2 regions of the Rahnella sp. RFA10(1/100) genome follow, and region 1 is predicted to be linked to the other one. Evidence: predicted binding sites of a transcription regulator. Region 1 holds the regulator's gene; the other holds the start of a gene.
What was found. The regulator CRP, encoded in region 1, controls carbon source genes, mostly activating them, when cyclic AMP is high. The targets are predictions, from matches to a motif close to ATGTGANNNNNNTCACAT.
Positions count from the first base shown of each region.

Region 1 (14,888 bases):
TGGTTGAGCCGGTGCAGGGGGAGGGCGGCGTTACCCCCGCTACCCAGGCGTTTCTGCAAGGCCTGCGCGAGCTTTGTGACAAACATCAGGCGCTGCTGGTTCTGGATGAAGTACAAAGCGGTATGGGACGCAGCGGCAAGCTGTTCAGCTATATGCACTACGGCGTGACGCCCGATATTCTGACCACAGCCAAAGCGCTCGGCGGCGGTTTCCCGGTCAGTGCCATGCTGGCAACTGAAGAAGTGGCTTCCGTTATGGAGCCGGGCAAACACGGCACCACCTACGGCGGCAACCCGCTGGCCTGTGCGGTGGCTGAAGCTGCGCTGGATATCATCAATACACCTGATGTACTGGCTGGCATCAACGAACGCCGCGAGAAATTCATCAGCGCGCTGGATGCCATCAATCAGAAATATCACATCTTCAACGAGTTCCGTGGTCAGGGGCTGCTGATCGGCGCCGAGCTTGCCGATGCGTATAAAAACCGTGCCGGAGAATTCCATGCCGCCGCCGCAGAAGCCGGGCTGATGATGCTGGTCGCCGGACCAAACGTGATGCGGTTTGCGCCTTCACTGGTGATTGATTTCGCTGACATCAGCGAAGGGATGGAAAGGTTTGAGAAGGCGGTGGGGAAAGTTTGTGGGGGGTGATCCCCACGGCCCCGTCTTTAAACGCTTGATCGAGAAAATTTCGGTTTCCCACTAACATTTATCACATGGTCTCTTGCGCCGAAACCGACCAAAGAGGGCTATGACTAGCCCTCTTTGGTCGGTTTCGGCGCGGTGAGTTAAGCGATCACGGCAATTGAAAAGCCGAAAGTTTCTCCATTTCAAAAAGCAGTCTGGCTGCAAGCCAGTAAAAAGGGGGATTTGAAAGGTGTCTCCCCTTTCACGCCCGCCGCGTCAGCCAGATCCCATGATGTGGTCGTTGCTTCCACGCCAGTGACGAGATCGTATGCATTACGCTGAGATGTGAAATCACGCGCCGCAGGTGGCGTTCCATTTCGGTCAGCGGCATATCCGGATGAAGTTCCGGCGCATTAAACAGATTATTCTCGCTGCCCGGCCCGTCATAGAGCAGTCGTTGCTGGCAGCTTTGCAGTGCGATTTCGCAGGTCTGCAAATATTCCGTCGCCAGTTTTTCCGGCAACATATAATGTTCGCGTGCGAGGATTGTCATCGCGTTGATATGTTCGACCACAAACTGGCTGTGTGTCACCCATAACCGCATGTCTGCCAGATAATGCGAGTTAAAGCCGGGCTCCTGCATCGCCTGGTTTAAAGAAGTGAACAGCTTATTGTGCGCCTGATTGACCCGCATACGGGTATACGCCAGTTTTGCGGTGTCGGGGTTTTCCTCAAGCAGCAGACGGATAGCGTCCTGATACGTTTCCAGCGCCTGATGCGCGTTCTGGCGCAGCAAACCGCTTTGCCATTGCGGCCATAGCCAGAGGGTGCCACCGAAGGCCAGCGCACAGCCGAGCAGCGTATCGACCAGTCTTGGTATCAGAAAATGCACACCGTTCATCGCCAGTAGTTGCAGGGTATACACTGCCGTCACCGTCATGCCGACCATCGCCAGCCCGTAATTTTTGCGTAAAACCGTATAGGACAACAAGGTGATCAGCAGCATGCACAGCAGCGTGGTGCTTTCCGGTAGCGCCAGTTTTAACAATCCTGAAGCAATCAGCAAACCGGCCAGCGTACCGAGCGCACGGTGCTGGATCCTGACCCGCGTGGCGTTATAGCCGTTCTGGCTGACCAGCATGATAGTCAGCAAAATCCAGTACGGTTTGGGCAAATTGAAGAACAGCCCCAGGCTGCTGCCAATCGCTAAAATAATGCCCAGACGCGCGGCATTACGCAGGGCCACGGATTTGAAAGAAAGATAGCTTTTTAGCGCAGTCCAGAAGGGCAGACGTGGCTGGGTGCTCATCAGATCGCGCCGGTATAACGGGCGCTGGGTCCGCAGCAGGCGCGCAATGCGGCTGAAATGGTAATAACAAAACTGGCCAACCGGATTGTCCGGGTTACGCGCGGCGATTTTCTCCAGCGCAGCCAGCTCATTGGCCATGGTAAAGCGCTCAGATAAACGGTGATAAAGAATATCGCCGGCAATCACCCGAAGACGGGTGGAAATCACCTGCGCATTGCGGCGGATTACCGCTTCTGCATGGCTTTCCTCAACCAGTTTCTGTACTTCCTCCGGCTGATGCAGGCTGACGGTAATGTGCTCCTGCAAATCGAGAGCAACCTGAAAAAGCTGAAACAGTCGCTTATGGTGATGATGATGTCCGTGTTGTGGCAGCATGTGTAATTGCTGATAAAGCAGGGCAATCAGATCGATAACCTGCTGCTGACGGGTAAGTAATGGCGGCAACGCCGTCTCGGGATCGGTATGTTGCGTCAGCAGACTGTACTTGGCCTCGAAATAATCCGCGAGTTGCAGATAAAGCTGGCTGAGCGTTTCGCGCATAGGCTGTTCTTGCGAAATACGAAACCACACCCAGTTAAACACCCCGTACCAGGCTGTGCCTGCTGCGAACAGCACCGGTGCCTGCCACATCGGGCGCACACCGACCATACTCAGCGTGAAAATAGTGGCTACCAGCGCGCCGGGTAACAGGCGCGCATGTAACGGGCTGATTTCACCGGTAACGCCGAGCAATAACGCCAGCGATAGCATGATCAGCGGCAGCGGAACGTACCAGTTTTCCAGCATCAGTTGCAGCAGAATGCTGCTCACGGCAAACAGTGAACCGCCGACGATCAGACGTTTGAAAAAGCGTTTGTGCGGGGTATCCAGACCGGCGATGTTACAGCAGGCCGGGCAGAGGGAAAACAGCAGACCCATTTGCAAGTTGCCAAACAGCCAGCAAATGCCAACAGGCAGGCACAACACCAGCGTCTGGCGCAGCGCGTAATTCACTTCAGGATGGTAAAACAGTTTTCGCCATAACGTCATGGGTAAAGCTTAGCCCATAAAAAAGGCGCGACAGTATTCTGCCGCGCCAATTTTCGAGGGATTAACGTGTGCCGTAAACGACAATCGTTTTCCCGTGTGCGGAGATCAGGCTCTGATCTTCCAGCATTTTGAGGATTCGTCCGACTGTTTCACGTGAACAACCGACGATTTGGCCAATTTCCTGACGGGTAATCTTGATTTGCATCCCGTCCGGATGGGTCATTGCATCAGGCTGTTTAGCCAGGTTGAGCAACGTTTGAGCGATACGACCGGTTACGTCGAGGAAGGCAAGGTTGCCGACTTTCTCTGACGTCACTTGCAGACGGTTGGCCATCTGCGCGGAGAGACGCATCAGAATATCCGGGTTAACCTGAATCAGCTGGCGGAACTTTTTATACGAAATTTCAGCCACTTCACAGGCAGTTTTAGCACGTACCCAGGCACTACGTTCCTGACCTTCTTCGAAGAGTCCCAGCTCACCGATGAAGTCACCTTGGTTAAGGTAGGACAGTATCATTTCCTTGCCTTCTTCATCTTTAATCAGGACAGCAACTGACCCTTTCACGATGTAGTAAAGCGTTTCGGCTTTTTCACCCTGGTGAATCAGCGTACTTTTAGAAGGATACTTATGTATATGACAGTGAGACAGGAACCATTCAAGAGTCGGGTCTGTTTGTGGCTTGCCGAGAACCATTAGCTATTATCCTCTGTTGTTATCGCTGCCCAAAATCACAGGGCTCAGAGTTCCCTGTATGGCACTTCAAATCCAAAGCGCCCTTTCAGCATATAACTCCCCAGAAATGCTGCAAGCGGATGTCGGAGTGCAACAGCCTGTTTATTGCTGTTAACACCGTGGGTTCTGTTCTTAAACCGCAAAAACCGTCACCGCAATTTACTGGAAAGTATGTTTCGGCTTTGTTTGTAGCACAGGTTTGAGATGCTGTCTTCTGTTGTCTCGCTTCAGCATGATGGCGATCGGGTTACGTTGCCAGATTTTGGTCTAAAGGGTACTCTGAGAGCAGATTTCTAAAAGTTTATTCACCGGGAGAATAGTTCATGCACGCACGTGTCAAATGGGTTGAAGGGCTGACCTTTTTAGGTGAGTCAGCGTCGGGTCATCAGATTTCAATGGATGGTAACGCGGGCGATAAAGCCCCAAGCCCGATGGAAATGTTACTGATGTCCGCAGGCGGCTGCAGTGCAATTGACGTGGTATCTATTTTACAGAAAGGCCGTAATGACGTGCGTGATTGTGAAGTGAAGCTGACTTCACAACGCCGCGAAGAAGCGCCGCGTCTGTTCACGCATATCAATCTGCATTTTATCGTCACCGGTAAGGATCTGACCGATAAGATTGTTGAACGTGCGGTCAGCCTTTCTGCCGAAAAATACTGTTCAGTGTCTCTGATGTTGGGTAAAGCGGCCACCATCACCCACAGCTTTGAAGTGATTGCAGCGGAATAAAGTTTACTCGATTTTCTTACCTTCCATCAGGCGCTGCACCAGTGGCGCCATGATCAGCTCCATCGCCAGCCCCATTTTCCCACCTGGTACCACCAGCGTTTTGATGTGCGAGATAAATGACCCCTGCAACATTGCCAGCAGATAGGGGAAATCGATGTCGTCCAGTCCCTGGAAATGGATCACCACAAAGCTTTCATCCAGTGACGGAATGGCTTTTGCTGCGAACGGGTTTGAGGTGTCGATAGTCGGCACACGCTGGAAGTTGATGTGGGTGCGGGAAAACTGCGGCGTAATGTAGCTGATATAATCATCCATCGAACGCACGACGGAATCCATCACTGCTTCACGTGAATGGCCACGCTCCCCGGTATCGCGCACCAGTTTCTGGATCCACTCCAGGTTAACGATAGGCACAACGCCGACCAGCAAATCGACCTGGGCGGCGACATCAATTTTGTCTGTCACTACACCGCCGTGCAGGCCTTCATAGAATAAGATATCCGTTGGTTCCGGCAACGCCTGCCATGGCGTAAACGTGCCCGGCACCTGATTATAGGGAACCGCTTCGTCATAAGTATGCAAATACTTACGTGAACGGCCGGTGCCGGTTTTGCCATATTCGATAAAGCTTTTTTCCAGCAAACCAAAGTCATTGGCTTCCGGCCCGAAATAACTGATGTGGCGCCCGAGATCGCGTGCCTTACGGATCGCCGCATCCATTTCAGGACGGGTGAAATGGTGAAAACTGTCGCCTTCCAGCTCCGCAGCGCGTAAGCCAAGCTGTTGAAATATTTTACGAAACGCCACGCTGGTGGTCGTGGTGCCTGCACCGCTCGAACCGGTAACGGCAATAACAGGATGTTTGGCTGACATAAATGCTTTTCTCCAGAAAGGGGATACAGGCTGGCGTGACGCGGTCTTTTCTGTGGTTGAAAATGTAGTGCCGTGCTGCGCATAATTAAGCCTATTGTTACCATATTTATTCGCGAAGTGACAGGTTGTCACAACCTGCTTTCGAGCGGCTCTACCCGTCCTGCGGCACTTCTTCCTGCCCGGCGCGGAACTGACCGCGTGGCATAATATTCAGCGTTTCATGCAACTCTGACCATACCAGCACAATATCACCGCTTTTCAGCTGACGTTTCACGTCATCGACTTTTTGTTCCAGCGATCTTTCCTGCTCGCCGTAATCGGTGCCTTCGCGCAATACGAAGGATTCCACCACGCTGGTGAGCAGTTCAGGATCCAGTTCCTGCCAGGGAATAATCACTCTGTTTTTTCCTTAGTCTTATTTTCTAAATAGGGGGCGATCCAGGCCGGAATGCGTTGTTCCAGCCACATTTGGGGGTTACGTATGCTGCCGGACACAAAGCCGACATGTCCGCCATGTTCCGTTAACTGATATTCCACGCAATCCGGTAAATCTTCTGCTTTCGGGATGACGTCGGGTGTCATAAACGGATCGTCTTTGGCGTGGATAATCAGCAGGGGGGTTCTGACCTGTGCCAGTAACGGCAGACCGCTGCACCGGCGGTAATAATCCAGCGCGTCGGTAAATCCGTGCGCTTTTGAGGTAATAGCATCGTCAAATTCACGAAGACGACGCATGGCTTTCAGTTGCGCCAGCGTGACGGGCAATGTCCCAGGGTATTTTGCCAGCTTACGCGAGGCATTGCCTTTGAGCTGACCGAGCAGATAGTGCTGATAAATCCGTGATGAACCGCGTTCCAGCCGGTAAGCGCAAGGTTCCAGCATCAGCGGTGCGGAGACCACCACGGCGGCGCTCAACGTACAATTTTCGCCTTCCTGCCCGAGATAACACGTCAACATATTGCCGCCGAGTGACACACCTACCGCGCCGGTCGGGACTTCGCCATAGGTCTCATTGAGCCAGTGAATGAAAAAGCGGGCATCTTCGGTTTCACCGGAATGATAAATACGCAGCAGCTTATTAGGTTCACCGCCGCATCCGCGGAAATGCATGACCACACCAAGCCAGCCTTTGTCTTTCCACGCCTGCAATAAGCCGTGCGCATACGGGCTGTAAAAGCTGCCTTCCAGGCCGTGAAACAGGATCATGCGAGGTTTATGTCGCGCCTGTGCCGGATCTTCACTCCAGGCTAAATCCAGAAAATCGCCGTCCGGCGTATCCAGCCTTTGCCAGTGAGGTTTAAGTGTTGCATGCCGTCTTATCAGTCGCGGGAGTAGCGTCTGGATGTGCGGATTACTGGCCCCGCGTAAGGGGCGAAAGGTTTCAACCATAAGATGAATAAATTTCTCTTAAGAGGCTCTTGTGCGATCAATATCACGCTGTTAGCTTCAATGCTATCGCACATCTTTCGGGTCGGAGAACCCAAATTAAATGGAACCTGGTTTATTTTTATCGATGCTTGGATTTTTATGGGTCGCCGCCATTACCCCCGGCCCGAACAATATGTTACTCACCACGTCTGGCGCTAACTTTGGGTTCTTCCGTTCACTTTGGCTGATGGTCGGCATTATGCTTGGTATGCAAAGTATTTTGCTGCTGGTGGCCTTTGGTGTCGGCGGTCTCATCACGATTTATCCTGCGTTACACCTGTTTCTCAAAATCGCCGGTAGCCTGTATCTGCTGTGGCTGGCGTGGAAGATTGCAACGTCTGCCTATGAAAAACTGGAAACCGGTGCGCCGCCGCCAAAACCGATCCGTTTGTATCAGGGCTGGTTGCTGCAATTTCTTAATCCGAAAGCCTGGCTGATGGGACTGGGTGCGGTCGCGAGCTTCAGTCTGGCGGGCGCCGCCTATAATCCTTCGATTGCCGGTATCAGCCTTGGGATGTTCCTGGTGAACCTGGTATCGGGCATTATCTGGCTTGGCTTCGGCACGGTGATTGGTCGCCTGCTGCGCAGCAAGCGTGCGTGGTACACTTTTAACATTGCGATGGGTATTCTGACCGCCGCCTGTGTGCTGTTAATCTGGCATTAATTTACAGACCAAAAAGGAGCCATCACGGCTCCTTTCCCGTTTGTGAGCATACGATCAGCTGTCGATATCAAAAGTTTTAGACATTTCTTCCAGTTGTTCCTGGGCATCGAGCCAGGTCATTTCAGTCTCTTCCAGCGCACCTTTCACTTTGGTCTGCTGTTGCAGACACTCCGTGAGATCGGCCTTACGGCTGATGTCATAAATGGCGGAGTCGGCCAGACGGGCTTCAATTGCTGCCAGTTCGGTACCCAGTTTCTCCATCTGTGCTTCCAGCCTGGTGATTTGCTTGCGCAGTGGCTGAGTCTGGTTGCGGAAATCGGCTTCGCGACGTTTCTGATCTTTACGCGATTGCGCACTGTTAACGCCGCCGTCTTTAGCCGGTGCATCCTGCTGGCTTTCCTGACGCTGAATGTCCACCAGCCATTGCTGATAATCTTCCAGATCGCCGTCGAACTGTTCCACTTTGCCGCCGTGTACCAGATACAAATCGTCAGTAGTGGAACGCAATAAGTGGCGGTCATGCGACACGACAACCATCGCACCCTCAAAGTCGATCAGCGCTTCGGTCAGTGCCTGACGCATGTCGAGATCCAGGTGGTTGGTCGGTTCATCAAGCAGCAGCAGGTTAGGGCGCTGCCAGACAATCAGCGCCAGCACCAGGCGCGCTTTTTCACCGCCGGAGAACCGCCCGGTAGGATCCGTCACTTTATCGCCGTGGAAACCAAATCCGCCGAGATAATCGCGCAATTGCTGTTCGGTTTCTTTATTCGCCAGACGCACCAGATGTTGCAGCGGCGAATCTTCTGCGCGCAGGAACTCCAGCTGATGCTGAGCGAAATAACCGAGTTTGACGCCTTTCGCCAGCCCAATGTCCCCGTGAAGCGGCGGCATGGTTCCGGCCAGCAGTTTGATAAGCGTCGATTTACCTGCACCGTTACGGCCGAGTAAACCGATACGTGAACCCGGCACCAGATTCAGTTTGATCGACTCCAGAATCGTGGTGTCGCCATAACCGGCGCTGACCTTTTCCATCCGCAGCAGCGGATCGGGCAAGCTTTCCGGTGAGCGGAAGCTAAAATGAAAAGGATTGTCTACGTGCGCCGGGGCTATCAGCTCCATGCGCTCCAGCATTTTAATACGGCTCTGCGCCTGTTTGGCTTTGGTCGCCTGCGCCCGGAAACGATCGATATAACTTTGCAGATGCGCCACTTTTTCCTGCTGACTTTCAAACAAAGCCTGCTGTTGCGACAGTTTGGTCGCACGCTGGCGTTCGAAAGACGAGTAGTTACCGGTGTATTCGTTCAGCGTCTGCTGTTCGATATGCAGTATTTTATCGACAATAGGATCCAGAAAATCACGGTCATGAGAAATCAGCACCAGCGTGCCGGTGTAGCTTTTCAGCCACTTTTCAAGCCAGATCACCGCGTCTAAATCCAGGTGGTTGGTCGGTTCGTCAAGCAGCAGTAAATCGGAACGACAAATCAGCGCCTGCGCAAGGTTGAGACGCATGCGCCAACCGCCGGAGAAGGATTTGACCGGCTGCTGTAACTGATTCTGCGTAAATCCCAACCCGCTGAGCAGGCTCGCCGCACGCGCCGGAATGGTCCAGGCGTTAATTGCATCAAGTTTACCGTGCAGCGTGGCGATGGCGTGGCCGTCATCGCGGTCGTTGGCGTGCTGTAATTGTGCTTCCAGCTGACGGAATTCGCGGTCACCGTCGATAACATACTCTATTGCAGGCTCGTCCAGAGCCGGTGTTTCCTGATTGACCCAGGCCAGTGCCCAGTTGGACGGAAAAGTCAGGTTGCCTGCGTCGGCGCTCATTTCACCTTTAAGCAGTGAAATCAGGGTGGATTTACCGCAGCCATTTTTGCCCACCAGCCCGACTTTCTGGCCGGGATTGATGGTCGCAGACGCGTTGTCCAGCAGCACGTTAGTGCCGCGTCGGATTTGTAAGGAGGAGAAAACAATCATAAAGCGCCGTGTTGAGAGTATGTTAAATTGTCATGATAATGATTTAAACAAGACGTATCGCGTCCCATTTTGTCTTTGCGAAGCATGGTAACGGAAAAACCGCACCCTGACGACGCTTTGGAGGTATTGATGTCGCAGCCACCAAAGGTTTTGCTGCTTTACGCCCACCCGGAATCACCCGATTCAGTCGCCAACCGCGTTTTGTTACAGCAGGCACAGCAGCTTGAACATGTCACCGTGCATGATTTATACGCTCACTATCCTGATTTTTTTATTGATATCCACCGTGAACAACAGTTGCTGCGCGAACACAAAGTGATCGTCTTCCAGCACCCTCTTTATACTTATAGCTGCCCGGCATTATTGAAAGAATGGATGGATCGCGTGCTGGCGCGGGGGTTTGCCAGCGGTGCTGGCGGGAATGCACTTAACGGCAAATACTGGCGTTCGGTCGTCACCACCGGTGAGCCGGAAGGCGCATACCGTGCAGGCGGTTATAACCGCTATCCGATGTCCGACATTATGCGCCCGTTTGAACTGACTTCGGCGATGTGTCATATGCACTGGATGACGCCAATCATTATTTACTGGGCACGACGTCAGAAACCTGATGTGTTGCAAAGCCACGCTGAAGCCTACGGTGAATGGCTGCGATCCCCGTTACCGCACGGAGGGATCGTCTGATGGATGTTTCAAATATACCTACGGCAATCCTGCTGTTTTTATTCGCTGCGGTGGTCGCGGTGCCGCTGGCGCAACGTTTAGGTATCGGCGCGGTGCTCGGCTATTTGCTGGCTGGCATTGCCATCGGTCCGTGGGGCTTAGGTTTTATCCGTGACGTGGATGAAATCCTGCACTTCTCTGAACTGGGTGTGGTTTTCCTGATGTTTATCATCGGCCTGGAACTGAACCCCGGAAAATTATGGGCGCTGCGGCGGCAAATTTTTGGCGTTGGTGCCGGGCAGGTGATCCTGACCGCGCTGGTGCTCGGCGGCCTGTTGTATCTCACGAAGTTTTCCTGGCAGGCGGCGGTGATTGGCGGTATCGGGCTGGCGATGTCATCGACGGCGATGGCATTGCAACTGATGCGTGATAAAGGCATGACGCGTAATGAAGGCGGCCAGCTCGGTTTCGCCGTGCTGCTGTTCCAGGATATTGCGGTGATCCCGGCACTGGCCCTGATTCCGATTCTGGCTGGCAGCTCCGAAGGCAGCAATAACTGGGAAATGATTGGCCTGAAAGTCCTGGCGTTTGGTGGGATGCTGATCGGCGGACGCTATCTGCTGCGACCTATTTTCCGGCTGATTGTGGCCTCCGGCGTGCGGGAAGTGTTTACCGCCGCCGCGTTGCTGGTGGTGCTCGGTTCGGCATTGTTTATGGATACGCTGGGCTTTTCGATGGCGCTCGGGACATTTATCGCCGGGATTTTGCTGGCGGAAAGCGAATATCAGCACGAACTGGAAATCGCCATCGAGCCGTTTAAGGGTTTACTGCTCGGGCTGTTCTTTATTTCTGTCGGTATGGCGTTGAATCTGGGCGTGCTCTACACCCACATTTTACTGGTGCTGGCGGGTGTGATTATTCTGGTGGCTGTTAAAACCGGCGTGTTGTACGGGCTGTCCCGTATTTTTGGTTTACGTACTTCGGTCCGGCTGCAATTCTCTGCCGTTCTCAGTCAGGGCGGGGAATTTGCTTTCGTGCTGTTCTCAGCGGCGGGTGCGCAAAAAGTCATTTCTTCCTCGCAACTTTCGTTGTTGCTGGTGGTGGTGACGTTATCCATGATGACCACGCCGCTGCTGATGCAGTGGGTCGACCGGATTCTGGTGAAGCGTTATAACGACGGCGAAGAGAGCGATGAAAAACACTTTGTGCAGGATGACGAGCCGCAGGTGATTATTGTTGGCTTCGGGCGTTTCGGACAGGTGATCGGGCGTTTGCTGATGGCCAACAAAATGCGCATTACTGTGCTGGAGCGCGATATCAGCGCCGTCGGGCTGATGCGCACTTACGGCTACAAAGTGTATTACGGCGATGCGACCGAACTGGAACTCCTCAGGGCATCCGGTGCGGAAAAAGCAAAATCAATCGTTATTACCTCCAATGAACCGGAGGATACGATGGCGATCGTGCATTTATGCCAGCAACATTTTCCGCATCTGAATATTCTGGCGCGTGCCCGCGGACGTGTTGAAGCGCATGAGCTTTTGCAGGCGGGCGTCGTGAATTTTTCCCGCGAGACGTTTTCCAGTGCGCTGGAGTTAGGTAAGAAAGCGCTCGTGACGCTGGGCATGCATCCGCACAGTGCGTACCGTGCACAACAGCATTTTCGCCGTCTCGATATGCGTATGTTGCGCGAACTGGTGCCGCAAAACCGTGGCGATGTGGCACAAATTTCCCGTGTGAAAGAAGCCCGGCGCGAACTGGAAGATATCTTCCAGAGCGAAATGCATAACGAACGCCGCCAGCTTGATGGCTGGGACGATGATGAATAGTCCGGTAGCGAAAAAAATTCGGTTGTTGATCGAAAACTGACCGGACGCAATGTCGGCAATTTTTGGAGAAGTAATATGGCTATAACCCGTAAACGGTTCATCGCTGGCGCGGTGTGTCCGAAATGTAAGGCGATGGATACGCTGGCTTTATGGCAGGAAGATCAGGTGGAAGTGGTGGAGTGTGTGAAGTGCGGACACCATCAGCGTCAGACGGATGCGCAGGTCAGCAAAAAGCTCCGGCCGGAAGAGCAGGTGATTGGTATTTTCGATCCGAAGTAGCGTTATGGCTCGTGTTTTTTTATGCTGTTAGTACAGAGACGCGGATTTCCGCTACACTCTTCGCCAAATTTATCCGGTCGCGCTTTTCAGGATGATCTCATCGAAAAGTGGCCGTCACTGAATTAGCCTTAAGCGAAGTTGCGTGCGTTACGAAACGCCCGCAGACAACAAATTGAGTTTCCAACGGTAGGAGTTATCATGAAAGTAGCAAAAGACCTGGTCATCAGCGTGGCATATCAGGTTCGTACAGAAGACGGTGTGTTGGTTGATGAATCTCCGGTGAGCGCACCGTTGGATTACCTGCACGGCCATGGTTCCCTGATCTCCGGTCTGGAAACAGCGCTGGACGGCCATGCCATTGGTGACGTTTTTGACGTGCATGTTGGTGCGAACGATGCTTACGGCAACTACGACGAAAACCTGGTTCAGCGCGTGCCTAAAGACGTGTTCATGGGTGTTGATGAGCTGGAAGTCGGTATGCGTTTCCTGGCTGACACCGACCAGGGCCCGGTGCCTGTTGAAATCACTGAAGTTGACGGTGACCACGTTGTGGTTGACGGAAACCACATGCTGGCCGGTCAGGATCTGAACTTCCACGTTGAAGTTGTCGCTATCCGTGAAGCAACCGAAGAAGAACTGGCTCACGGCCACGTTCACGGCGAACACGGCCACGATCATGATCATGATCATGAACATGGTGAAGGTTGCTGCGGTGGTCACGGCCACGACCATGATCACGACCACGGTCATGATCACGGTAAGAAAGGTGGTTGCGGCGGAAACGGCGGTTGCGGTTGTCATTAATCGCGTTGCACGTTTAGCAGTTAAAGAAAAAGGCGCCCCGGGCGCCTTTTTGCTACGTTGAAATCAGCATCAATAATGCGGCGGAGGGGTTTCTTCCGACTGATCGGCAATCATTGATGGCTGACTGGCACGGAGTTTGTCGGTCAGCAGACGCAGGTGATCTTGCAGTCTGCTCATTTCCAGCTGATGTTGTGTGACAATCATGTTCAGCTCTTCAATGGTAATCTCCTGGAAAGCCAGCTTGTTTTCCAGCATCTCCAGACGTTGTTCAACGGTGTTTGAGTTCATCATCATTACCTCACTGTGTGGCCCACGTTGATCATGTTGAGCATTGACCGGAACCTCATCCTGTATTGTAGACCGGCGATTCTACCCGTAAAGCCACAGGATTACCTGACCTCCCTGACGCTTTATCCGTATATGCCGATCCTGTGACGAAACTTATTGATGCAAAAAAGGTCGGAATAAGACGCTAATGACGTGTATAGAGATTGTTTTGTCGTGAGACGGACAGTTATAGTAACCGCCGAACTTTCGTAATTATTACCAGAGGTCATACACTTCTGGTCTTGGAGAAATGGATGAAATCACTGTTTAAAGTAACTCTGCTGGCAACCACCATGGCGATCGCCCTGAATGCCACTCAGGTTATGGCTGCTGAAGCCACAGCACCGGCCGCTGCTGCAACTGCGCCAGCCGCCGCCCCTGCTGCAACTGCTCCGGCAGCAACAGACACGGCCAAATTCAAAAGTGATGACGAGCAGGCTGCCTATGCTCTGGGTGCATCTCTGGGTCGCTACATGGACAACTCCCTGAAAGAGCAAGAAAAGCTGGGCATCAAACTGGATAAAGACCAGTTGATCTCTGGCGTTCAGGATGCGTTTGCAAATAAAAGCAAACTGTCTGATCAGGAAATTGAGCAGACTCTGCAAACCTTCGAAGGTCGTGTGAAAGCATCCGCGCAGGCTAAGATGGAGCAGGATGCCAAAGCTAACGCTGACAAAGGCGACAAATTCCGTGCTGATTTCGCCAAAGAAAAAGGCGTGAAGAAGACTGAATCAGGTCTGCTGTATCAGGTTGAAAAACCAGGTACCGGCGCAGCACCTAAAGACAGCGATACCGTTGTTGTTAACTACAAAGGTACGCTGACGGACGGAACTGAGTTCGATAACTCTTACACCCGTGGTGAGCCGTTGTCCTTCCGTCTTGACGGTGTTATCCCTGGCTGGACCGAAGGCCTGAAGCACATCAAGAAAGGCGGCAAAATCAAGCTGGTCATCCCTCCGGCACTGGCTTACGGCAAAACTGGCGTTCCGGGGATCCCGGCTAACTCCACGTTGGTGTTCGACGTTGAACTGCTGGATGTGAAAGCCGCGCCTAAAGCTGATCCAAAAGCTGCAGAAAAACCTGCTGAAGCAGAAGCTGCACCAAAAGCAAACTAAGTCGTGCTGAGTTACTGCATAAAAACCGTCGCTTAACGCGGCGGTTTTTTTTTGGCATGTGACTTTTATTTGAACCAGCCCTTCTTTTTATTGCGGTTACTCTATGATGATAACTTGACGCTTTTGTCTCCCCGGCATAACGTCACAGATCCATATAATCGTCAGGCCGTTTATTCTGTATTTTTGATACAGTAACGCCCCTGAATTGATGAATAATGCGTCCTGACTCCCGTTGGAAGGCGCGATATAGAGGGTGGTAGCTTCAATGTCTAATTCGCTTATAACTGGCGAAACCGGCGAACTGGATTTGCTGGACCAACGTCCTTTCAGCCAGGTTGATCACGAGATTTTGTCTTCCTACGAGGCTGTGGTGGATGGGCTGGCAATGCTGATTGGTGAGCATTGCGAAATTGTTCTGCATTCTCTGGAAGACCTGAAATGTTCAGCGGTTCGGATTGCTAATGGTGAGCATACTGGTCGTAAAATCGGCTCGCCGATTACTGA
Region 1 covers NZ_SEWR01000005.1:5,162-20,049, reverse strand. Annotated here, with positions in the region: gene ETV65_RS15765 (aspartate aminotransferase family protein) at 1-650, shown strand, start outside; gene ETV65_RS15760 (YccS/YhfK family putative transporter) at 889-2,964, opposite strand; gene crp (cAMP-activated global transcriptional regulator CRP) at 3,026-3,658, opposite strand; gene ETV65_RS15750 (OsmC family protein) at 4,021-4,428, shown strand; gene ETV65_RS15745 (phosphoribulokinase) at 4,432-5,301, opposite strand; gene ETV65_RS15740 (YheU family protein) at 5,453-5,698, opposite strand; gene ETV65_RS15735 (hydrolase) at 5,695-6,690, opposite strand; gene ETV65_RS15730 (LysE family translocator) at 6,791-7,393, shown strand; gene ETV65_RS15725 (ABC transporter ATP-binding protein) at 7,448-9,367, opposite strand; gene kefG (glutathione-regulated potassium-efflux system ancillary protein KefG) at 9,497-10,051, shown strand; gene kefB (glutathione-regulated potassium-efflux system protein KefB) at 10,051-11,859, shown strand; gene ETV65_RS15710 (YheV family putative zinc ribbon protein) at 11,935-12,138, shown strand; gene slyD (peptidylprolyl isomerase) at 12,337-12,942, shown strand; gene ETV65_RS15700 (protein SlyX) at 13,012-13,230, opposite strand; gene fkpA (FKBP-type peptidyl-prolyl cis-trans isomerase) at 13,524-14,384, shown strand; gene ETV65_RS15690 (transcriptional regulator) at 14,650-14,888, shown strand, end outside.

Region 2 (14,888 bases), on a different contig from region 1:
ATCGACATAGGAGAATTTGAGACGTTTGGTACTTCCAGTTGTCAGTGTGCGCCGCCGTCATCTTTAAGCCATAGGTAAGCGGGTATCGCCATTTTGATAAGTCCCATTTAACAGTGAGGGTATAGTTATGCCCATCAATCGCCGAAAACAATTAGCGCCGAAAACAATTAGCGGAAATCGTAATAAGTTGATTTTCATAGGCTTATTATTGGTGAGCATTCATCATCGGGACGGTGCAAGAGTGCCTTAGTACCTTTTGGGGCAATACGGCGCTGAATGCAGATTAATGACCGGAATTATGGAACGAAGCGGCCTTCACTAATCAAGCCACAAGGGTTTACGGCAAAGTTATACTGAATCCTCCATCATCGACTTCAGCAGACGGACTAAATGCTGTTGATCGTCCGGAGAAAGTCTTGCCAGAAATTCAGTATCTACCTGCTGACCGGCGGGCCGGATTTTCGCGAGAACCGCTTTCCCCTCCGCCGTCAGTGTAATAAAACGCCGGCGTTTATCTGCCGGATCGGCTGCACGGATCAGCAGCCCGCGTGTTTCAAGACGTGCCAGCATTTCAGCCAGTGTCGCTTTACTGCTGAAGGCGACATCCGTGAGTTGGACCTGCTCAATTCCGGGGTTTTCAGCAATAGCGCGTAACACTGCATACTGCGGTTTCGTCAGTTCCGGGATGCACTGCTGCCATCTCGCAGTGTGTTGCTGGAATACCTTACGCATTAAGTGAAAGGCTTCCTGTCTCAATTGTGTGCTCATCATCATTTCCCGAATTTCTTATTGGTCTGACTCTATCTTAGCAATCTCTGAAGAACGAATGTGACAAGCTATCGCAGGGTTCTCAAAAAGGGCATAAGAGAAGGATTATTCTCATAAGAACAAAGCGCTTTTCTTGTAAAGGAGAATCAGCCTGTCTCTCAGGCCGATTCTCCTGACCAGACGAACATCCGGAGTGTGTTCTACTAAACGGATTCTGTGGTGTTAAAAAACACATTTTCCGGATGTTTTAATCCTAAATTTTCCCTCAATGTATTCCCTTCATATTCTTCACGGAACAGTCCGCGTCGTTGGAGTTCAGGGATCACGAGATCAATAAAGTCATTGACGCCCCCGACAGTGTCCGGAGGCTGGATATTAAAACCATCGGCTGCGCCTGCATTGATCCACTCCTCCATTTTATCAACGACTTCTTTAGCGGTTCCTGCGATGGTGATATGCCAGTCATCTCCTCTGGCAATAGCCCGGTACATGTCTTTGATGGTGTATTTATGTTCTGCTGCTTTCTGAAGCAGAAGCTTGCTGAAATGGCTGTTGATCCATTCAAGTTTTAATGCTTCAACATCAAGCGGGAAAGGGGCGTTAATATCCAGGTGCGTTAAATCACCGAAGAAGGGTTTGATCAGGGCAAACCCCACATCGGGCGTGACGAGATCTTGCACTCTGTCCAATTTTGCCTGTGCTTCTTCACGCGTCTGGCCGACATAAACCATCATTCCCGGCATTACGAAGACTTCATCCTCTCGTCCGTACTCCCGGGCCTTGCTTTTGATTCGCTGATAAAAATCTCTTGCACCCTCTAAGTCGGGCTGTCCGGCATAAACAATATTGGCGTATTTACCGGCCATCGTCACGGTATTGTCTGAGTCGCCAGCAGTTACGAGCACGGGCTGGCCCTGGGGAGATCGTACAATATCCAGCGGCCCACGGACTTTAAAATGTATCCCCTCATGTGCCAGAACATGCATTTTGCTGCGATCGACATATAACCCTGTCTCCTTATTTACAGGAAATGCATCATCACCCCAGCTATCCCATAACCCTTTTGTGACATCAATAAACTCCTGGGCACGCGCATAGCGAATGGCCGGATCCGGCCTCTTTTCAAGACCGAAGTTTCGTGCTTCTTCCAGATTGTGTGAGGTCACAATGTTCCACCCTGAACGTCCGTTACTGATTTGATCTAAAGTGGCGAAGGCACGCGCAGTTTTATAAGGATGACCGTATGTTGTAGATACCGTGGCGACAAGACCAATATGCCGGGTATGTACAGCAATGGCCGAAAGGATTTGCAGGGGATCATTTTTATGAACCGCATGGCCTTTCGTTTTCGTTCTTGAATCATTTTCTATATGGTGTGAGCCAAGGACATCGGCCAGAAACACTAAATCAAATTTTCCTCTTTCGGCAGCTTTTGCAACGTCAATAAAACGCCATATATTCATCATATTATCTTGTGGAACTTCAGGAAGTCGCCAGGATGCAACATGGTAGCCATGACGCCAAATGGACAGACCTAACTTAATTTTTCGTTTCATCATAATTCCTAAGGCCAATAAAAATAAAAAAGGCAGGTATATTTGAGGATTAAAATATCTCAGTCGCATGAATGCGATTATTTAAGGCTGCTAATTTTCGAGTGCCATCTGTGCGTGGTAATGTCACGCATTGTAATTGATCAAACCAAACGGCATCCGGGTCATATTTCGCAAGGAAAGGCTTTCTGCATAATGACGGATCGCGAGCCTGTAGATACTGAAGAGAAAGATATTTCTCTTCATTGAGTTCAATGATGCCGTCGATACAAACTTTACCTGAGGTCGCCGACATTATGGGCCCTCTGACCGAACGTGAAAGCCCCGAGACTTTTGAATAGGCCTTCTGGAATATGTCATAACACTCTACCAGAGGGACTTCGAAATACTGCTTCGGACCGGTATCCCGCTCAACGAACATGTAATAAGGAATACAACCAAGCTGAACCTGTTTAGTCCATAAATCTATCCAGGTCTCTGGTTTATCATTGATATGTTTTAGCAAAGGTGCCTGGGTTCGGATGACGGCCCCGGTCGACAGTATTCGTTTTATCGCCTGCTGGGTTTGTGCCGGTGCCAGCTCCCGTGGATGATTGATATGGGCCATAAAGGCTAAATGCCTGCCACTTGCTGTGATTTTTTCAAATAATCTCATGAGGTCGTCTGCATCTTCATCACTCGTGAAACGTTGCGGCCAGTAGGTAAGTGCTTTAGATCCCAACCGTATTGTTGAAATATGTGTTTCGTCGAGTAGTGGTTGAATGTAGCGCTCAAGTATCCGGGTCCGCATAATCATTGAATCACCGCCAGTAATTAATATATCCGTGATCTCAGGATGAATTTTCAGATAGTCGATTAACTGACGAATATCTCGTGACTGAAAACGATCCTCTGTTTCACCCACAAACTGAGCCCAGCGAAAACAGAAACTGCAATAGGCATGGCATGATTGACCGGCACTGGGAAAGAACAATGCCGTTTCATTGTATTTATGCTGAATGCCCTGAATTTTCTGATCATTAATCGTTGGTACATTAAATGCCTGGCCTGAAGGATGCGGATTCAACTCTGTGCGCACGTCTCTGACCACGTCAAGCAATCCGCTACGACTGCCGCGTTGAGCATGATGAATACGATTGAATTGTGAGTCTGTTAACATACCTGATTGTGGAAATACCAATTGAAAAAGGGGATCGCTAATACCCGCATCCCAGTCAATCAAATTCTCCAAATAAAAGGTGTTAACACGGAACGGTAAGATCTCTGAAATAACGTTGAACGTTTCCTTATATTCACTGGGTAATTTATCCCAATAAAGGGATTCACGAAACTTATTTGCATTCATTGGAAGAAATACAGTGCTGTTGCTTGACATTGTCACTCCTGTTACCGGATATGTTATGAGAAATTAATAATGAATGACGGAATTATTCAATAAAACAGGTATCAATCTTTCCCAACAGGGTTTTTTAATTCGACAGCCATCCAGTCCACAGAAAGTGTGGTGAATGAAGGGTGTTGTATATCAAATCTATGGTATATCTCTTCAGAAAACCCGGGTGTTATCGGGCGTAATGCTGTTGCCAGCGCGATAAGTGCACGCGCAATTACTCTGGCCCGGGTTCTGTTCAGGGCGGAATTCATAAACACGGGTTTTTGTTGCAGTGCTGCGTCTAAACAGAATGTGGTCATTTCATCCACAAAAGTTTCCACACTGCGCGTTATTTTACGTAAATTTGGCATGCTGAGCGAATAACACTGTTCTATTGATGCCATAAACAGAGAGGTGACTTCAAAGAAAGAATGACAATCGGCACACCATTGCCCGGGTCCGGGCAGGTTTTTGCTATCAGAGAAGGGCTCAAATAATCTGTCAGCTGCTTCCAGCATTACCGGTAGTTGTCCGTTCCAAAACTCTGCATTAAAGCGTTCGAATTCCTGGCGATGAAAGTCTGCTTCCTTACGGTGAGTCCGGTTTCTACAAAGATAAAAACGTAGCGCCTGAGCATTTTCAGGGGTGACATACTCATCCACCCAAATAGCATGATTACGCGATGTGGAAAACTTCTGGCCTTCGAGCAGCATCATGTGATTCGGGATAACATACATTGGCATAAATTCTGGCATTCCCAATGCGGCAAGAACGGCAGGGATGACAAGCAAACGGCCAAAAGCATTATCAACCCCAAACAGGATCGCCAGCTCAGGCAATTCATCGCCCGCTATTGCATGCCAGAGCCGGTTTTCACCTTGTAATGCGTACATCTGTTCAATGGCGAGTAAATGACGTGGGACATACTCCATCGGTACCGTGAACCTGAGATTATCGAGTCCGGCCATTTGCACGGGGACTCCCGCACTGTTGGGGTTTGTCAGGCATACTTCCGGTAACCCCCGCTTAAGCCAGCCTTCAATAAACAATTTGGCAAATGCCGGAAGGCTTGCGCTGGCAGCAAAACGCTCCAGTTCATTTTTTAGCGCATCAAGCCGTAAGAAAAGTCGCGTGAGCGGGCGGCGTTCAAGAGACACACCCTGTAAATTAACCGGTCTAATCAGCTCAGCATCAAGCACTAACGCCCCGCATCCCTCGCATTCAGTCCCAGACGATTCGCCACCACAATGAGGGCAGTCACCATGCACAAAGGCATCAACGCAAAATTGACGTGTTGAAGGGTCATAAGGTACGTCGTATGTTCTTTCAACAATCAGACCAGCAGACATCAGTTTCTCAAGCACTTCATACAAAATGGCGGTTGAGCGCTGTGTCGGACGTGTTTCAAGGAAGATATCCTGTTCAACGTTCAGTAATTGAAGTGACTGTTTTAATCTGCGGGTATTCGTTTCTGCCAGACTATAGTAATCAGTGCCTGCTTTAGCCGCAGCGATCTGAATGTGTTCCAGATGCCCGTGTGTACCCTGCACCAGAAAGGTTTTTCTTCCCGACATCCTCGCGGCTCTGGTCAGCACATCTGCCACCATAAAAGGCCCTGCAGCGTGGCCCAGATGCATTCCGCCGTTAGGCGTCAGCATGGCGGGCACGATCAGTAATGGCCTTTGGGACCCTTGTGAACGCAAAGCGCCTTGCTCCGAACTCTGTTCGAATATTTCACGATGATGCCACCATACGGTTTGCATCACGGCGTTTTCGTCAAGTGCTTCAATACGATGGCGGCAAAGAGGTTCGACCCGAATACTGTCACCCGCCTGCAAAATGAGATCCTCACCATTAAGGCAGACGCGTACACTGCCGCTGATAACTGTCCAGAATTCCACTTCCGTATGGTTGTGGCGCTCGGTACTGCTTCCAGGCGTCAATTTTAAAATGCGGATCGAAATATCTGAGGCTTCAGGCACAGGATTAATACGGTAAATACCCTTATCCAGTACGGCTCGTGAAAGATATTTTTCTTGAGTAAGATTAATAATTTCAATATGTGACAATTTTAGTATCCTTATTATTCATGTTACCTGTCAGTGTTTCGTTGTTTATGCTGACCGGTTCTCTACCGGAATAACGCATATTTTTAATCAGTGCATCACCTATCACTCTTCCTCTTTCTGATACCCCTGCCAGGGTGTGCTCTGTCGGGCCATGCTGTGCCTGAGAATGGTTAATAATAAAAATATCTGGAGCTGAAGGTGAGCCGAACTGCACAGAGAAATTTTCAGTCACGACTAAATCATCATTGATAATTTCTGGTTGCAGCGGGCTGATTAATGACTTATGTAAAATGTTTTCAAATCCGGTTGCGCAGATAATCAGATCAGCCGTTATTTCCATTGCCCCATTTTTTGATTGCCTTTGTTGCAATGTCACGGAAATTTTATCTGACTGTTTCTTAATACACTCTATTAAGGCGTAGGGATAAAGATATAAGCGCTGGCAATGGTTGACGCGGTCGGAAAATGTTTGTTCGTAGATAGCAGATAGCACATCATCTGTGACAGTGGCGTAATTAGTGTTTCTCAGACCTGACAGCATATTCTCGCGTTCAGCAATGTCATAATTGAAAAATTCCGTTGCGCGCGGATGCGTATAAATATCATTGACGAAAGGGTTGGCATCCGTCGATTTGAAAAGGAAATCACGCGAGACCACACTAATTTTACCCACTGAAGTTTTTTCGAGTAAAAAGCGAATGATTTCACCTGCACTCTGCCCGCGCCCTACCACGACAATATGGTTCTCAGCTGATAGTTCTTGCGTTGCTACCTTATTTAAGAGCTGACTGGAGTGAATGACGTGCTGGTTTTCAGTCAATAACACCTCAGGAATAAAGGGCTTATGCCCCTGAGATAATACTAACTGACGCGTCTTTAAAACTTCTGTTTCACCTGCGCTATTTCGCAGTGTGACTTCAAGAATATCTTTTCCCTGTGGCGAAGATATTCTTTTTAAGTTGTAAACCTCACTATTATAAGAGATGAAGTCTTGCAGTTTTGATGCTACCCATCCGAGGTAATCAGAAAAAAGATTCCGGGAAGGATAATAGGTGTTCAAATGCATAAACTGATAAAGTAATTTTTGTTCTTTAAGGTAATTAAAGAATGTATAAGGGCTGGCCGGATTCCTTAAAAAAGCCAGGTCTTTCAATAAAGAAACCTGTAGGGTAGAAGTAGGCAAAGCCAGGCCAGGATGCCAGCTGGCATTCTCTCTTTTCTCTACCAGGCGTATGTTGTCCCCACTCGTCAGGATGCCGGCTTCATCCAGGTAACTCAAGACCGAAAGGTTCGCGGGCCCTGCACCGACGAGTAAGATATCCAATATCGCGCTCATACTGCCTCCGTAATCATGCATGTTAGGGTTCCGGATGTGGTGATCTCCACATGCCGAAATTTTTTTATTTCGTTTAAAAATTTTAAGCCAATCAGCCCTGCCGGCTTTTCATGCGGATAAATAATGTTTTTAAGTGCCATTTCAAAAATAACTTCTGTTGCAGTGATAGCAAAGGCACAGGTCATAAATGCCATGGCGGTAATATCCGGCGCGGGCTGGAATACTTTAATGATTAGCTCACCTTTTTCACCCGATGAACTGATATGTTGCCATTTGCATAAAACGAAATCTTCACTTGTCGTTTCAACATTCTTACAGGCTGCAGTAAACAGTGTTTCGGCCACATCTCTGATACTGGTATTTAATTTGCCGACGTTAATTTCTTGTCGGGAAAGCAGGCCTAATTCCTGACAGGCCCGTGCAGCGTAGGAAAATCCCGGCCAGCGCAATGTATTTTGCGAAAAATTAACCACATGCTTTTGGAAATATTCCGCCGTTGTTGCAAGCATTGCATCGTCAAAGGCTTCAAGCAGACCAATCGAAGGAAAATAATGATGTTTTACCTGCGCGAACCTTGGGACTGAAAATGTCTGGTGATCCTTTATTGTTAATGCCAGTCGGGGGTCGATGGGCAATTTCCTGCCAAATGTTAGCCGATAACCAAAAGGCCCGGTCGGGGTCACCGGGATACCGCCGCAAAAGCTTTCTATCGTATGACTTTGCGGAAATCGCTCCAGAATAGAAGAAGACATCGATTCCATTAGACCAGGTTCCAGGCCGGTGCCTAACAGCAGAGGATGCTTTCTGTTACCCATCGCCGGGATTAATGGATCATTCAGGTCAGGGCGACCCAGTACAATAATGGGACAATCAATCTGTGATGCCAGAACATTGATAAGTTCCCTGGCATCATGCCAGGAAACAGCAATAATAATGGCATTTATTCCCAGTGGGATTTCAGTAGTAAATGTTTCCTCTTCAATAACGTTAACGTTCAATCTTCCTGACGCGATAAACCCACTATATTCCGGGGGAAGATTATTGAACGCCTCCGGGTTAATATCAAATAAAAAGATGCGCGCCCCGTTATGTAAAGCCATTTTGAGTAAGGCTCGCCCCATATTGCCGGCCCCAATAATGGCAATGCTTCTGTCTTGCAATGACATGACGTTTATTCCTGAAGGAAATTTAATTATCTGTACGCATTTAAAAAATGGCCGGAATATATTTTTCTGCAGATATCTTCCAGCGCATTATTTAATAAAGCGCGGTCATGACGATCATTCCTTATTGAATATTAATGCTTAACGAGGTTGTAACGTTGTTTAGTATATTTAAAAGTATGTCATAAGAAGGTGCATGAGCGACAACCGATGCTACACGATGAGTGGTATAGCTTTCCGGTGGCAGGGTAATGGTGCTGCCTACCGGGATTTCAGTCATAACGTTATCCAGCCCCCCGGTATCCAGGATCGCCTGATCATAACCTGTCAGACCTGAAAACTGACCTTCTTTTTCTGCAAACAGGTAACGTATGCCGGCATAGGATCCCTCTCTCAAGGGGCGCAATTCGGGGACCTGACCAATAGCCACTCTGATAATATTGGCGACATGATCTACCCCGGTGCTTCGTGGCACTAAATGGGTAGTGATATAACCACCACCAGGGCGTCCGTTGATTTCAATCAGCGTAAATTTGTCATTTTCAATTTTACCTTCGATATGCAAAGTACAATTGTCACAACCTACTGCCTGAACAATGGCAACAATTTTTCGCTGTACGTCTAATTTCGCTTTATCAGACGCTGCAGAAGGAAATATATGTTGTGATTCAAAAGGGAAGGGAGTGGTGGTCGACTTGTCGGTTATGCCGATAATATCCACTACCCCACGGTGTACCAGAACCTCAACACTGACCTCCTGTCCCTGAACATATTGTTCAACAATAAATTCATCACCGTGTGAGTTGAAAATAGGGTCATTACCTGCGGAAACCAGTGAGCGGAGATTGCTGATAGCGGATTCAAGCTCCTTTTCGCTTTTCAGAATAAAGATCCCTTTTGAACCATTGCCACCTGTTGGTTTTACAACTGCCGGATAACCTAATGTCTCCATGGCAGTATACAGTTCGTCGAGAGAGGATATTTTGAAATACTGCGGAGATACGTCCTCAACTTCCGAAACAGCCTGACGTGTAAGAAATTTACTTCTGATGATTTTGACCGCTTCGGGAGTTAATCCAGGTAATGACAGAGCCTGGTTGATTCTGGCAACAAAACTCAGTTCCAGATCTGTCCAGCTGAATGCACCGACCACGTTATGTCGCGAAGCTACATCTTTAGCAACCTTAAGACCTAATTCATGATTTGAGGTATCGCATTCATGCCACTCCAAAAGGTGCTCTTTAGCCATTTCAGGGATAGTACGTCCGATAAGTACGACTGAAAGCCCTAATCTTTTTGCTGCTGCCAGGGCTTCAAATCTTTCGTTATTCGTTCTTCTTAAACCCGCAAAAATCACCACTGAATTATTCACAAAACCTCCGTCTCTGGGAATTACATACATTTAATTAACATTTATGGTGCCTTGGAATTTTAGGATTTGCCTTAAGTAAAGTAAATATGAAATATCTTTTTGGGGAGGAAAGTGCGCTATTGAAAAATATTCATGGCGTAAACTATTGAAAATAAATTTTTCATTAATAATCATATAGTTAATTTTTTATTTGTCATTCATGGTGCGGAAATATTTAATAATAAAAATAATCCACGTTTAACAAATTTTTGTTTGTATTTTATTCCAATGATTGATATTTGGCGGTAATTAAGCATGTTGCAAAATTTTAATATTATTTATTGTGTTATTTAAGTAATTATGTTTACATATTAGTAACAACTTTGATTGGCCTTTCACCCCAACTAGCTTTAGTAAGGGAGTTTTCCTGCGCGTTATATATAGAGAAGGGTTTTATTGAATTTTCACGACGCTCTCGGTTTAGAATTTATTTAATAAAAGTGTTATTGAAAATTACATTCAAATATTAATTGTTTTTTGGCGAAATAGGGTGTTTATATTTTTCTGCAACATTTTTCTTGGTTTTTCTCTGAAGAAAATAAAAATATCCTTTTTTTAAAAAAGTTATTTTTATTTATTTTATGCTAACGGACAGTATTAAAAACTAAGCTGGCGTGATTTTAAGTGAAGTGTTCCGGCCTACAGAAGTGATGAGTGATAATTCATACATGCAGTATTCTTTAACAATGTGGAAAAGAATAAGCTTCTACTTTTATGCTATAAGAAATATTATTTTCAGGAGTTTTTATGGATGCATGGCAATGAGGATGCCATTGAGCGAATATTTAAGGAGCCAAAGGATAGGGGAGACTGACGGAGGTATAAACAACAGGGGTAATCCGGGCAATGAAAGTCCGCCCGGATTATCAGGATCACGCGAGGGAGGTATGGCTTCGCATACAGAACAGACTGATTAGTACAGTGACAGCAGACATGAGAATAAAGATAATGTGGAACAAGGGACTGTGTTCATTTGTCCATACGGCGAAAACAGCACCAAGACTTTCACCTATACCTACGGCAAGGATAGAAAGTGAAAAAATAGCTGTCCTTTCATATTCTCCCGTGTTGAAAGACATAATGCTTTGATATGCCGGGATAGCGATAATTTCAGCCGTGCTTATCAGGAAAAGAAACAGGTATAGCATTGCCAGCGAATTATGGAGAGATAACACTAAAAATGCTAAGCCAAAGAGTAAAAATGAGATAATAAGTTTGGTATTATCATCAAATCTGTCAATTAAATAATTAACCGGATAGGCAAGAACTAAGACGGCCAGCCCGTTCAGTGCCGTTACCGTCCATACCAAGTCTGTTCTATGCAAACGGTCGATCACAAAGAGTGGCATTGTGGTTAACGCTAACGAATAGATGAACCACACAAGCAGGATAAGTAGCAGCGTCAGTAAAATCACTTTCCTCCTGACCAGGCTCATTAATACTTTGAAGAAATGTCCCTGTTTGGGGAGGATTATTTTTCTTGTCGCCCAGTAGGTGTATGCACAGGTGAGTGTAAACAGTAAGGACATTGTTTCAAACATATAAACGGGCCCGACATGCTGATACAACATGCCCAGGAGTATGGCCCCACCACTTGAAGCCAGGTTTGTGACCGTACTGAGCAACGAATAGTTTAAAGAGAGTGACTGATTTTTCAAAAAGGAGGTGGCAATACGGATAACAATTGAGTTATTCCCGTAGAAAAGCCCGACGAGAAATGCGCCTAAATAGAGTTGTGTAATCTCGCCACGCGATAGCAGGAAGAAGCCCAATCCTCCTAACAGTTGCAGTATTGCAAGTAAAAGAGGGAAGTTTATTCTATCCAGATAGGGTGAAAAGGCTAAGCGGCCAATTCTCGAAAAGAATATCAACGTGAATAATATACCGCTGGTATGGGCTGCTGACAGCTGCAAGTTTTCGTGTAAATAAGCGATTAACAATGCCTGAGGAGCAAAGAAGGCAAAGGCCCCGATGAAATCCTGGACAAGGATGATTTTAAATATTGAAGAGTTTTGAAATGCTTTTTGCATTATTTAACGCCTCCTCATAACTTGCACCCTCAGCACACAATAAATTGCGTTCGCCCAGATAGGCGTGGCCAACAAACCCTGGTTTTTGGTCTAAATCCGGCGGCAAAGCAGAGGGGCGGCTTACTCCTTTACGTTCTGACCACACAGCCATATGCTCTTTTTTCTGTGCTTTATAACAGAGAGTATCGGTTAGCTGGCTTTGCCATACATTAATACCTGCTGTCTCGGCCGCCATCACTGAGATGAAGTCACCCCCGACACGGTTGTGAATTTCTCCCAAAATAATACCTGCATCAGTATCCCAAAACTCGGCGTGGATCATGCCGTATTCGATACCAATCACTTTGCACGCAGACTCCACTAATGCCCGGGCCTGACGTTTTTTCTGCTCGTCAAGAGAAACACCTGCCGGATTAACATGCCCTTGCTCAAAAAAAGTCTCTGCAAATAAAAACTTTTCAGTGATATTTAGCATTCTGAACTTTTTGCCAACGAAAAGGGCTTCAAGGCTGTATTCTTTACCTTCCACCTTCTCTTCAAGGATGAATGGGTAACCTTTCTGCGGGAGTCTGGGAATAATATTATCAATGTTGTCTGAACAGACAGAATATACCCCGCGACTGCCTGCATCGGTGACGGGTTTAAGGATGGCTTCATGACCGGAAAAATGTATTCTTAATTTTTCCTCTACATCACTTGCTGAATAACACAAAAAAGCTTCCGGCTGGCTGATGCCGCATTTTCGTAACAGCTCACGACAAAGATACTTGTTTTGTATCAGCATGATTGTTGCAGGGCGTGTCCATGAGGAATCTAATAATATATTAAGTTTACTATTTACAAACTGAAGTTTTTCGCGAAAAGCATAACTCCGTTTTATATAGGGATACCTGGCCAGTAAATCCCGCATTGCTTCATCATCGTAATGATTGGTTACCACCACCTCGTCGGCTTTTTGCGCTCTGTCGCCAAACACCCTGAGATTTTCTTCTGTGTCGGTAAGCAGGATTTTATATCCTGCTTCTTTGGCTTCATCGAGTAAATCAGGCCCCTGTACCACGCTTGCCCCACCGAGTAATAACAACCAATTCTCTTGCACCCGTGAACCCTCATTTTCAAAATGCCTGAATAGAAATGTATTGCTTTCAGTCTCCAGGTATTCATAACAATACGTTAACTTGTTAGCAATAAATTACATCATAACCAAAATTTATCAAGATAGAAAAATGCATTTTTTTCATTAATAACAAGAAGATGAAAACATTTCATTCAGAGTTTTAATCCTGATATGGCAACATTAACCACTGTTTATGTTGTCACCTGAATTATTTAAGTTGAATGCACTGGTGTCGGGGTCGCTGGATTCAAACATGCTTTTTTTTCCCGATCCCTCAGGTTCAGCCCTATTTATTAGCAAAATTTATAATTATCGCGGGTATCATTTTCTCTCCTTCTCCCGTTCCGCAGGCGAGACGGATCTCATCATGTTACCGGTATCACACAAATCAAAAATCATAAGAAATTTATGATATCTCGCAATTGTCGCTCTCTTTTAACCATTCTATAACAAGTCCTCGGACCACGGACGGACTGACTTTTTTATGTTTAACCCTACAAAAGGCAGGACGAAAAATGACTGCGAAACTATCCGTAAAAGAAAAGGTGAGCTACGGTCTGGGGGATATGGCGAGCCATATTGGCCTGGATAATGTGATTATATTTTTGACGTTTTATTACACCGATGTTGTGGGATTACCGGCAGTATTTGTCGGAACAATGTTTCTGGTTGCCCGCGTCGCTGACGCCATAGTGGATCCCGCGATGGGGCTGATCGCTGACCGGACGCAAACGCGTTTCGGTAAATTCCGGCCTTATATTCTCTGGCTGGCGTTACCTTTCGGAGCCAGCTGTTTGCTGGTTTATGCGGTACCGGAATCCCTGACCTTGGGTGGAAAGATGGTATACGCCAGCGTCACCTATTGCGTGAAGATGCTGATGTATACCGCCATCAACATTCCTTATTGCTCGATGGGCGCGATCATCACGCCTGATAATACCCAGCGTATTTCCCTGCAATCCTATCGGTTCTTCCTTGCCACGCTGGGTGGTGCAATGTCCACCTTCCTGATGATGCCGCTGGCAGAGATGATGGGTGGCGGCAATAAACTTGACGGCTATTTTGGTGCGATGGCAATCATGGCGTCGATCGCCGTGGTGATGTTCCTGTTGTGTTTTTTAAACACCAAAGAACGTATCAGTGCGCCGCCGACGCACGAGAATTTTCTCTCCGATTTACGTGATTTAGTGCGTAATGACCAGTGGCGCGTGGTGGCGGCGCTGATCTTCTTCAATATCTCCTTCGGCGTAGTACGCCTCGGCGCGATGATGTACTACGTCACCTATTATCTTGGCCACGCCAGCTACTTTATGTGGCTGCTGGCTGCACATATTGTGGGTAAGAGTCTCGGCAGTTTGCTGGTAAAACCGCTGACCCGCAACCGCAGCAAACTCGCGGCCTTCACGCTGTGCGCGGTGCTGACCGGTGCGCTGAGCGCGGCGATTTTCTTCGTTCCGGCATGGATTTCCCTGCTGGTGGGCATGACGTTGCTGGTTTCAACCTTCTATCAGGTCACTACCACACTGATGTGGGTGATGATGTCTGACGTGGTGGATTACGGCGAATACAAACAAGGCAAGCGCATGGATGGCACGGTGTTCTCCACTTTGCTGGCGATCCTCAAAATGGGGATGGCGGTGAGCGGAGCGGTGGTCGGCTGGACACTGGGCATAAGCGGTTACGTGCCCCATGCTGCCCAGCAGAATACCGTCGCGATGTTGTCGATTATCGCATTGTTCTCACTGGTGCCGGGCATCTTGTCGATGTTCAGTGCATTGTCGATGCGCTGGTACAAACTCAATGACGCCACCATGAAACAGATTAATCAGTCCAAAATTTCCCGGGAACATGAGCCTGAACGTCAGGCCACCTTGCATACACAGGAGTCCGCATGAGCGAATTAATCGCCGAAAAAAACCGTATTCTCTGGCATTTCGATCAACAAACGCTGGTGATTGAGCCCTGGGGAGAAAACAGCCTGCGCGTGCGGGCCACCTGCCGGCCTGAGCTCAATGATTCGTTATGGGCGCTACTGCCAGCGGATGTTCAGCCAAAAGCTGAGATCAGCC
Region 2 covers NZ_SEWR01000004.1:157,686-172,573, forward strand. Annotated here, with positions in the region: partial or broken gene ETV65_RS25370 (STM2901 family protein) at 1-48, opposite strand, end outside; gene ETV65_RS14195 (MarR family transcriptional regulator) at 349-768, opposite strand; gene ETV65_RS14200 (LLM class flavin-dependent oxidoreductase) at 972-2,324, opposite strand; gene ETV65_RS14205 (lysine 2,3-aminomutase) at 2,374-3,696, opposite strand; gene ETV65_RS14210 (class I tRNA ligase family protein) at 3,768-5,762, opposite strand; gene ETV65_RS14215 (SidA/IucD/PvdA family monooxygenase) at 5,749-7,098, opposite strand; gene ETV65_RS14220 (saccharopine dehydrogenase C-terminal domain-containing protein) at 7,095-8,264, opposite strand; gene ETV65_RS14225 (ATP-grasp domain-containing protein) at 8,386-9,633, opposite strand; gene ETV65_RS14230 (MFS transporter) at 10,545-11,702, opposite strand; gene ETV65_RS14235 (ATP-grasp domain-containing protein) at 11,668-12,801, opposite strand; gene ETV65_RS14240 (glycoside-pentoside-hexuronide (GPH):cation symporter) at 13,335-14,714, shown strand; gene ETV65_RS14245 (glycoside hydrolase family 31 protein) at 14,711-14,888, shown strand, end outside.
Region 2: ETV65_RS14240 (glycoside-pentoside-hexuronide (GPH):cation symporter) is a predicted target of CRP. The motif match lies at 13,187-13,204, and genes of this name have one in related genera.